Regions from separate parts of the Ensifer sp. genome, predicted to be linked through region 1. Evidence: riboswitches for the same ligand, from Rfam matches in the RefSeq annotation. Region 1 holds a riboswitch; the other holds the start of a gene.

Region 1 (5,233 bases):
TCGTTTTCGGCTACATCCGTCTCTACAACACCTCGAGCTGGCTGCCTTTGACCGGATCGATCTTCGGCACCAACGTGCTTTTGATGTTCGGCTACGCCATCCTCGCCCTGCCCTACATGTACCGGGCGGTGGATACCGGGCTCCGCACGATCGACATCGCGACGCTCACCGAAGCCGCCCAGAGCCTCGGGGCAGGCTGGGCGACCATTCTCGGGCGGATCATTCTGCCGAACGTCCTGGTCGCGGTGCTCTCCGGTGCCTTCCTGACATTTGCCATCGTCATCGGCGAATTCACCATGGCAGCACTTCTGAACCGGCCGGCCTTCGGTCCGTACATGCAGCTTCTCGGCGCCAACCGCGCCTATGAGCCAGCCGCTCTCGCCGTCATCGCGTTCGGCATCACCTGGGGCTGCCTCGGCCTCATCCAGCTCGTCTCGCGCTTTCAAAAAAGCGCGCCTCCCAAGGCCTGAGGATCGGTCCATATGAGTTTCCTGACACTGACCAACATCCAGAAATCCTTCGGCCCCGTGCAGGTCGTGCATGGCTTCGACATGTCGATCGAGAAGGGCGAATTCGTCTCGTTCCTCGGCCCGTCGGGCTGCGGCAAGACGACCGTGCTGCGCATGATCGCCGGCTTCGAGATGCCGTCCAGCGGATCCATCGTCATCAACGGCAAGGACCAGGGCACGCTGAAGCCGAACCAGCGCAACATCGGCATGGTATTCCAGGCCTATGCGCTGTTCCCGAACATGAACGTCGCCGACAACGTCGCCTTCGGCCTGAAGGTTGCCGGCGCGCCTAAGGCGGAGATCGACGCGCGCGTCAAGCAGATGCTCAGCCTGATCAAGCTCGAGCACCTGGCCGATCGTTTTCCCTATCAGCTCTCCGGCGGCCAACAGCAGCGCGTGGCGCTTGCCCGCGCGCTTGCCGCCAAGCCGCAGGTGCTGTTGCTCGACGAGCCGCTGTCGGCCCTCGACGCCAAGATCCGCGTGTCGCTGCGCGAGGAAATCCGCCAGATCCAGCAGCAGCTCGGCATCACCACCGTCTTCGTCACCCATGACCAGGAAGAGGCACTGTCGATCTCCGACCGCATCGTAGTGATGAATTCGGGCCGCGCCGACCAGATCGGCACGCCCTTCGAGATCTACAACACGCCCGCCACCCGCTTCGTCGCCTCCTTCGTCGGCACGCTCAACATCATCGAGGCCAAGGTGGCAGATCCGGCCACGGGCACCGTTGCCATCGGCGACCAAAAGGTATCGCTGAAGGAGCCGATTTCCGGCATGAAGGGCGGCGACCCCATTTCGCTGGCGCTGCGCCCGGAGGCGGGCTCGATCGCCGACAGCGCCAAGGGTGATACCGCGCTCACCGGCGAGGTGGTTTCGACCAGCTTCCTCGGCTCGGTCATCCGCACAAAGCTGCGCATTGGCGGCGACGTCATCTCCTTCGACATGTTCAACGATCCCGGCCTGACGCCGCCCGCCTACGGCGACAACGTCACGCTGCGCTTCGCCGCCAAGGATCTGCTCGTCATTCGCGAGTAAGATCGGACGTGCAAAGACCGAGCGCTGCCGGAACCATTTCGCCCGGCAGCGCCCGGTCTTGGAAAAATCTGTCGTAATTTCCAGGATTTTCGTCGCGCCACGCGTTTGACCCCGCGTGGCCGTTCTATATAGTCGGCCCTGTTCTCAGGGCGGGGTGAAACTCCCCACCGGCGGTAGCGATCACTACAGCGCCGCGCGTTATACAGACGCGCAAAGGTCGCTGTAGAACTTAACGTGCTGCATGTTTTGTCCTTAAATCAGTGAGGTTTAAGGAAACATGCAGGGATCGAAGCCCGCGAGCGCCTTGGAGTCGGCAACGGTTCCAGGGGTCAGCAGATCCGGTCAGATTCCGGAGCCGACGGTTAAAGTCCGGATGGAAGAGAGCAAGCAGGAACGTGAACCCCGCGCACGGGGTTTCGCGCGCATGCATGTTCGCCCGACGGGAAAATTGGAAACGCCAAACCCTGGAAGGCCGAGACCATGACTATTCTTTCCCACCCCACCGCCAAGATCGCGATTGTCCGTGCCCGCTGGCATGCAGACATCGTCGACCGTTGCGTCGATGCCTTCATCGCGCAGTGGACGAAGCTCGGCGGTTCTGCCGCCGACGTCGAGATCTTCGACGTGCCGGGCGCGCTCGAAATCCCGCTGCACGCTCAGAAGCTCGCAAGGACCGGCCGCTACGCCGCGATCCTCGGCACCGCCTTCGTCGTCGACGGCGGCATCTACCGGCATGATTTTGTTGCCGGCACGGTGCTCGACGGCATGATGCGCGTCCAGCTCGACACCGACGTGCCGGTGCTGTCCGCCGTGCTCACGCCGCACAATTTCCAGGAAAGCGCGCCGCTGATCGCCTTCTTCCGCGAACATTTCGTGACGAAGGGCGAAGAGGCCGCCAATGCCTGCGCCCAGATCCTCGACGCCCGCGCCAAACTGGCGCTGGTCAACGCCTGATCTCAAGACAGCGACACCGTGACCGGCAGCCCCTCATCCGGCCTGCCGGCCACCTTCTCCCCGGCTGGCGGGGAGAAGGACATGCGTGGCACGCGCTCGCGTCCAGCATCGTCATCCGATAACCCTGACCGACGGAATGGATTTCAAGGCGCGCGGCGCGTGAAAGCGTACGCCGCATGCTCGACAGTTCCCTCTCCCCGTTTACGGGGAGAGGGCTAGGGTCAGGGGCAACGCTGCGCCAAACGAGTGAAACACCGACGCGGGCGAAAGCGATGCCCTTCTTGAATCAACCTCTGAAGCACCTGAATCGACCTGCAAGCACCGACGCTTAGGCCGCTGTTTCGACTCGACAATTCCCCGACGCTCAATGCGCCGGCTCGGCCTCTGCAAGGCACCGTTCCAGCGCCGCCATGCGGTGGCGGTGACCAACCGCCTCGAACCCGACGACGGTGACGAACGGCGCGAACATCAGGATAACAAGGCAGACCGCCATGTCGACGCCGGCGATCGCAGCCGCGATCGACGTCGCCAGCAACAGGGCGGTTCCCGCGAGCAACCACGCGTGCAGCGCCTCTGCCTGCCTGAGCAGATAGGCATACATGCCGTAGACCAGGCCGATATAGGCCCCGACCGGAACGGCGACGGTGAGCACCGTTGCCAGCGAGCCGATATGCGCCTTATGCTCGATGTAATAGGCGGCGACATGCAGGCCGGCGCCGGTCGCCACGATCGCCGCAAAGATGAACATGTGGCCATAGCCCCAGACGAAGGAGCGCCGGCGGTGCGCATGCAGCACCTCCGCACTCGGCAACAGGAAGTAGATCCACCACATGCCGAAGGTGAGCCCGGTGCCGGCGAGGCAGACGAGCGCGACGTCGAGGTTCCACCCCTCCCCGTCGACGACGGCGGTAATCGAGGCGACTGTGCCGACGACGCCCTCGCCAAGCGCGATGATCGCAAGAAGCCCGTAGCGTTCGGCGATGTGGTGCGCATGCCAGGGCGTGCCGCCATGCCGCGTCTCGGCGATATAGGGCCCGAGCATCTCGATCGCCGTCAGCACCACCACCATGGCAATGGACACCGTGAGCGAGAAATCGAAGAAGATCAGAACGATCCAGCCAAGCTGGGCAATGCCGATGGCGATCACATAGGTCATGCAGGCCTCGCGCCTGAGCGGATCCTGGCGGGTGGCGCGCAGCCACTGGAAGATCATCGCCACGCGCATCACCACATAGCCGAGCACCATCACGCCATTGTCGAGATGCCCGCCCACGTCGATCGAGTGGAACATGGCCGGAAGCCCGATCGCCAGGATCAGCACGCCGACCATCTGCACCATGGTGACGCAGCGAAACACCCAGTCGTCGGTGTCATAGGCGGACGCAAACCAGGTAAAATTGATCCAGGCCCAGCAGATGGCGAAGATCGCGAGCGTAAAGCCGATCAACCCCGCCTTGAAATGTCCTTCGGCCATCAGATGCGCAAGCTGCGACGCCGCAAGGCTGAAGGCGATGACGAAGGTCAGGTCGAACAGAAGCTCGAGCGTCGTTGCGGTGCGATGATGTTCGTGGGTATCGCGGCCGCTCATGCGGGCCAGCCGATGGGCTGCTGGATGGGACGATGTCGTGGTGGCGTCGGACATGGGGCAGCATTCCTCGTTGACGGAATGCAAGAATATTCAAATATTTGCAGAAGCCTCGTCAAGCGCGCAGCGCCGGATCACCCAGTATTGGCTGGAGATGAAAACGCCCGGCATCTCTGCCGGGCGTCTCGCCGCAATGCGCGAGGGAGGATCAACGTGCATTGCGGTATCAGCGTATCTCCAGCAAACGCGCTAGACGGTTTGCGCTGGACATGTCTGAAGCAGGCAGATGGAGCGTCTCCCGGGCCGGATCGGGCCGGAAACGCTCCGTTGCTCGATCGAATTACTTCGCCGCGTCGAGACGATCGATCGCGTCGACATTGCCGGCCGAAGGGCCGTTCGGGTCGAACTCGGAGGCGAGCCACGCGTCGACGATCGACTTGGCCAGCTCGGGTCCGATGACGCGGGCGCCCATGGTGATGATCTGGGCGTTGTTCGACTTGGCCGCCCGCTCGGCGGAATAGGTGTCGTGGGTCAGCGCGGCGCGGATGCCCGGCACCTTGTTGGCCGAGATGCAGACGCCGATCCCGGTGCCGCAGAACAGGATGCCGCGCTCGTTCTCGCCGTCGACGATGGTCTGCGCCAGCTTCTGCGACAGGTCGGCGTAAAAGCCGGACTGGCTGAGGTCGCTGACCTCGAGGCCGGTTTTGCTCTTCAGGTGCGCGGCGATGACGTCGAGCAAGGGCTTGCCGGCGCTGTCTGCTCCGATTGCGATCTTCATGATGGTTCCTTTCCGTCGTTTTGGTTGGCGTGCGGGGGACTCAGATCGCCCCGGAGACACGCTTGAGAATGTCGAGATAGCCGTTGACGTCCCAGGCCGAGCGGCCGATGAACAGGCCGTCGATATGCTTCTGGGCAATCAGTTCCTCGCAATTGCCGGGATTGACGCTGCCGCCGTAGAGCACGGGCACGCGCACGCCGAGTGCGGCTTCAGCCACATCGGCGATGCGCTTGTGGCGCTCGTCGGCATAATCGGATGTTGCCGGGATGCCGTTGACGCCGATCGCCCAGACCGGCTCATAGGCAAGCAGGACAGTCGCTTTGCGGGCATCGCCTTCCAGCAGTTCCAGCGCCCCTTCCACCTGCCGCTTCA
Region 2 (5,233 bases), 1.2 Mb from region 1:
GACGAGATCGACAAGATGGGCCAGGACTTCCGCGGCGACCCGTCTTCGGCTCTGCTGGAGGTGCTGGATCCGGAACAGAACTCGACCTTCATGGATCACTACCTGGAAGTTGAATACGATCTGTCCAACGTGATGTTCATCACAACGGCAAACACGCTGAACATTCCGGCGCCGCTGATGGACCGCATGGAAGTGATCCGCATCGCCGGTTACACGGAAGAAGAAAAGCTGGAGATTGCCAAGCGGCATCTGCTGCCCAAGGCGATCCGCGATCACGCGCTTCAGCCGAAGGAGTTTTCGGTCACCGACGGTGCGCTGATGGCGATCATCCAGACCTATACGCGTGAAGCCGGCGTTCGTAACTTCGAGCGCGAACTGATGAAGCTCGCCCGCAAGGCGGTGACCGAGATCATCAAGGGCAAGACCAAGTCTGTGGCCGTTACGGCGGACAATGTTCCAGATTACCTGGGCGTGCCGCGCTACCGTCACGGCGAAGCCGAACGCGACGATCAGGTCGGTGTGGTCACCGGGCTTGCCTGGACCGAGGTCGGCGGCGAACTGCTGACGATCGAAGGCGTCATGATGCCCGGCAAGGGTCGCATGACGGTCACCGGCAACCTGCGTGACGTGATGAAGGAATCGATTTCGGCGGCGGCGTCCTACGTCCGTTCGCGGGCGATCGACTTCGGCATCGAGCCGCCGCTGTTCGACAAGCGCGACATCCACGTGCACGTACCGGAAGGTGCGACGCCCAAGGATGGCCCGTCGGCCGGTGTTGCCATGGCAACGGCAATCGTCTCGGTGATGACCGGTATTCCGATCTCGAAGGACGTGGCGATGACGGGTGAAATCACCCTGCGCGGTCGCGTCCTGCCGATCGGTGGTCTGAAGGAGAAGCTGCTGGCAGCGCTTCGCGGCGGCATCAAGAAGGTGCTGATCCCAGAGGAGAATGCCAAGGATCTCGCGGAGATCCCTGACAACGTGAAGAACGTTCTGGAGATCATTCCTGTCTCGCGCATGGGTGAGGTGCTTGAGCACGCTCTGGTGCGCGTGCCCGAGCCGATCGAATGGGACCCGGCAAACGAACCGGCGACCGTCGCCGCGGTTGATTCGCAGGACGAAGCCGGCGCATCCATCGCTCACTGATCGTCACGGACCGGCGGCGGCAATAGTGTTGCCGCCGGGTCCAATTGGCAGAAAAACGCTTAAGACCGGCCTTTGGCCGGTCTTTTTTGTTGTAAAAGCACGGCCCAAGCCTTGCATTCCAAGGGATTAGGCGCAATTGGGAATGGCAAGGCGCAGGCGATGCGAAAGCCGCCGCGGCTTAAAAACACAGTTGTTTCGAACCATTTTGAAAGGGGTGGAAACATGAACAAAAATGAGCTCGTGTCTGCCGTTGCTGAGAAGGCCGGACTTTCCAAGACCGACGCATCTTCCGCAGTTGATGCAGTTTTCGAGACCATCCAGGCTGAACTGAAGAACGGCGGCGACATTCGCCTCGTCGGTTTCGGCAACTTCTCCGTTTCGCGTCGCGAAGCCTCCAAGGGCCGCAACCCGTCCACGGGCGCTGAAGTTGACATTCCGGCACGCAACGTTCCGAAGTTCACGGCCGGCAAGGGCCTGAAGGATGCCGTTAACGGCTGATAAGTTTGCTTGACGGCCGGATACGAGGCCGGCAGTCCAAGTCTTGAAGGGTTCGGCTCACGCCGGACCCTTTTGCGTTGCGGCGACCTTGCAGCCGCGCAGTCTTTCGTCTACGGCTCGATCTGTTCTCAGGGCGGGGTGAAAGTCCCCACCGGCGGTAAGGGTTTCGGCCCAAGCCCGCGAGCACTTCCGGCGTCTCGGCAATGGAAGGTAGCAGATCCGGTGCAATTCCGGAGCCGACGGTCACAGTCCGGATGGAAGAGAATGAACGAGGTGCGAGGGGCAGGGCTGCCCGTCGTCGCATACGGCGTTCATGCGTCCTGATTTGTGTTGGTCCCTGTTTGCGGATGAAGGACATGAATCAGACTACCCAAGTGCTTTTTACCTCCCGTGCCGTGGCCGGCGCCGCCTGGATGATCCTGGCCGGGGTCGCCTTTGCCTTGCTCAATGTCGTCACCCAATGGATGACGATGCAACTCGGCTACTCCGCGACGTCGACGGCCTTCTGGCAATATGCCTTTGCGCTTGTCTTTTCCCTGCCGTTCCTGCTGCGGGTCGGTCTGTCGGCGATGCGCACCGACTACCCCTGGCGCCATGTCGTTCGCGTTGGACTTGCGGCACTGGGCGTTGCGGCATGGGTGTCGGGCCTTGCCTCCGTCCCGATCTGGCAAGCCATCGCGCTGGTGATGACGTCGCCATTCTTCATCATTCTCGGCGCACGCCTTTTCCTCGGCGAGCGCGTGGGGGCTGCGCGCTGGGCCGCGGCCGCCGTCGGCTTTGCCGGTGCCACCATCATCCTGCAACCCTGGTCGGAGACTTTCACCTGGGCGGCGCTGCTGCCGGTCTTGTCGGCATTGCTCTGGGGCGCGTCGTCGCTCATCACCAAGAGCCTGACAGGCATCGAGCGCCCTGAAACGATCACGGTCTGGCTGCTGGTCCTCCTGACGCCGATCAACGGCGTGCTGGCGCTATCGGCAGGGTTCGTCGTACCGGGTGGGACGATCCTCGCGCTTCTCGTCCTGGCAGGCCTGCTGACGGTGGTGGCGCAATATCTTCTGACCCTTGCCTACAGCGTTGCCGACGCGGCTTATGTGCAGCCCTTCGACGATCTGAAGCTGCCGCTCAATGTGCTGGCCGGTTGGCTGGTCTTCGGCTACGCACCGAGCGGCTATCTGTGGCTCGGGGCCATCCTCATCCTCGGCGCCTCGCTTTTCATCATGCGGCACGAGATGAATCGCGAGCGCAGAACCGCATAGCGCCACGCTGCACAACAAAGGCGCGGGATTGTCATGCGCCTGTCATCGCCATCCCGCAGAAACCCCCTTGTTTTGAAGATTCGAACTGGGGGATTTCATGACCATTTCATCATGCAGAACGGCACTTGCCGCCATGCTTCTCGCGTCCGTCGCATTTCCGGCCGCAGCCGAACCGGTGTTCAATCGCATCGCGTCCTTCGCAGTGGCAGACAACCTGCCTGAAGGCGATGCCCGCAAGGAAGCGACATCGGCGGAAATCATCACTGCCACCGAAGACGGCAACACGCTGATCTATTCCGATAGCCCCGGCAAGCGCATCGGTCTCATCGACATCACCGATGCCAAGACACCGAAGCCGGCCGGCATCGTCGGTTTCGATGGCGAGCCGACATCGGTTGCCGTCGCAGGTGGAAAGGCCCTGGTCGCGGTCAACACCAGCGAGAGCTTCACCAAGCCGTCGGGTTTCCTTGCCACCGTCGATGTCGCCTCCAAAAGGATCGAAGCGACCTGTGATCTCGGTGGCCAGCCGGACAGCGTTGCCGTCAACAAGGACCGGACGCTGGCGGCGATCGCCATCGAGAACGAGCGTGACGAAGAGGTCAACGACGGCAAGATCCCGCAGATGCCGGCCGGCGACCTGGTAATCCTGTCGCTGAACGACGGCGTTGCCGATTGCGCCACGATCAAGCACGTGACCCTGACCGGCCTTGCCGAGGTTGCCGGCGACGATCCGGAGCCGGAATTCGTCTCCTTCAACGGCAAGGACGAGATCGCGCTGACGCTGCAGGAGAACAACCACATCGTCATCATCGACGCCAAGTCGGCAACGGTGAAGACGCATTTCTCCGCAGGCAGCGTCGACCTCAAGGACATCGATACCAAGCGCGACGGCGCGATCGCCTTCAAGGACGAGCAGCCTGGCCGCAAGCGCGAGCCCGATGCCGTCAAGTGGCTCGACGACAACCGCATCGTCGTCGCCAACGAAGGCGACTATGAGGGCGGTTCGCGTGGCTTCACCGTCTTCGACACGTCAGGCAAGGTGTTGTTCGAGTCGGGCGCAAGCTTCGAACACGCGATCGCATCGATCGGCCACTATCCCGAGAAGCGTTCGTCGGCCAAGGGCGTCGAGCCGGAGGGCCTGGAGGCCGCAAAGTTCGGTAACGACAATCTGTTCTTCGTGCTTGCCGAGCGTGCATCTGTCGTCGGCGTCTACAAGGACACCGGCGCTGAACCGGAGCTCCTGCAGTTGCTGCCGTCGGGCATCTCGCCTGAAGGTGCCGTCGCGATCCCGTCGCGCAACCTGCTTGCCACCGCAAACGAGGTCGATCTCGGTGAGGACGGCGGCGCGCGTTCACACGTGATGCTCTATGAGCGCGGTGAAGGCGTGGCCGCCTATCCGCAAATCCGCTCGGCCGACAAGGATGGTTTGCCGGTCGGATTCGGCGCGCTTTCGGGCCTGGTCGCCGTGGCCGACAAGCCGGGCTTCCTGCGCGCCGTCAACGATTCGGTTTACGCATCGCAGCCAACCATCTTCACCATCGACGCGACGCAGAAGCCGGCGCTGATCACCGAAGCCCTTCGCATCACCCGCGATGGCGCGCCGGCACAGAAGCTCGACATCGAAGGCATCGCCAATGACGGGGAAGGGGGCTTCTGGCTCGTTTCGGAAGGCAATTCCGACAAGCTCTACAGCCACGCCCTGCTGAAGGTGAACAAGAAGGGTGAGATCAAGAAGGAGATCGCGCTTCCCGAAGCTTTGCGTGCCGGCGAAACCCGCTTCGGTTTCGAGGGTGTGACGGTCGTTGGCGAAGGCGACGATCAGGTTCTGTGGATGGCGGTGCAGCGCGAGTGGAAGGACGACCAGAAGGGCTTCGTCAAGCTCGTCTCCTACAAGCCGTCGAGCGAAGAATGGGGCGCCGTTCGCTATCCGCTCGAAAAGGCTGATGGCGGCTGGGTCGGCCTGTCGGAAATCTCGGTCCACGGCGACTATGCCTACATCATCGAACGCGACAACCTGATCGGCCAGGCTGCAAAGCTGAAGAAGCTCTATCGCGTGGCACTCGCAGAGTTGAAGCCGGCAGAACTTGGCGGCGAACTGCCTGTCGTCAAGAAGGAAGTGGTTCGCGATCTCATTCCCGATCTGAAGGCTCTGAACGGTTACGTCGTCGACAAGGTCGAAGGCTTCACCGTCGATGCAGCAGGCAACGGCTATGTCGTCACCGACAATGACGGGGTCGATGATTCCTCCGGTGAAACGCTGTTCTTCTCCATCGGTGCCATCGACGCGATGTAAGCGTCTGGCCAGGAGAAAAACGGAAGAGGCCGGAACATGA

What was found. A riboswitch is a leader RNA that binds a small molecule or an ion and turns the genes downstream of it on or off. The one in region 1 is predicted to bind FMN.
Region 2: another riboswitch for FMN. It lies ahead of RTP54_RS06395 (DMT family transporter); the one in region 1 lies ahead of RTP54_RS12430 (6,7-dimethyl-8-ribityllumazine synthase).

Annotation. Positions count from the first base shown of each region.
Region 1 is NZ_DALZXU010000001.1:2,543,924-2,549,156, forward strand. It holds gene RTP54_RS12420 (ABC transporter permease) at 1-470, shown strand, start outside; gene RTP54_RS12425 (ABC transporter ATP-binding protein) at 483-1,544, shown strand; FMN riboswitch at 1,681-1,933, shown strand; gene RTP54_RS12430 (6,7-dimethyl-8-ribityllumazine synthase) at 2,025-2,498, shown strand; gene RTP54_RS12435 (low temperature requirement protein A) at 2,863-4,140, opposite strand; gene RTP54_RS12440 (RpiB/LacA/LacB family sugar-phosphate isomerase) at 4,424-4,861, opposite strand; gene RTP54_RS12445 (triose-phosphate isomerase) at 4,902-5,233, opposite strand, start outside.
Region 2 is NZ_DALZXU010000001.1:1,319,001-1,324,233, forward strand. It holds gene lon (endopeptidase La) at 1-1,146, shown strand, start outside; gene hupB (DNA-binding protein HupB) at 1,369-1,644, shown strand; FMN riboswitch at 1,765-1,914, shown strand; gene RTP54_RS06395 (DMT family transporter) at 1,992-2,900, shown strand; gene RTP54_RS06400 (esterase-like activity of phytase family protein) at 2,998-5,193, shown strand.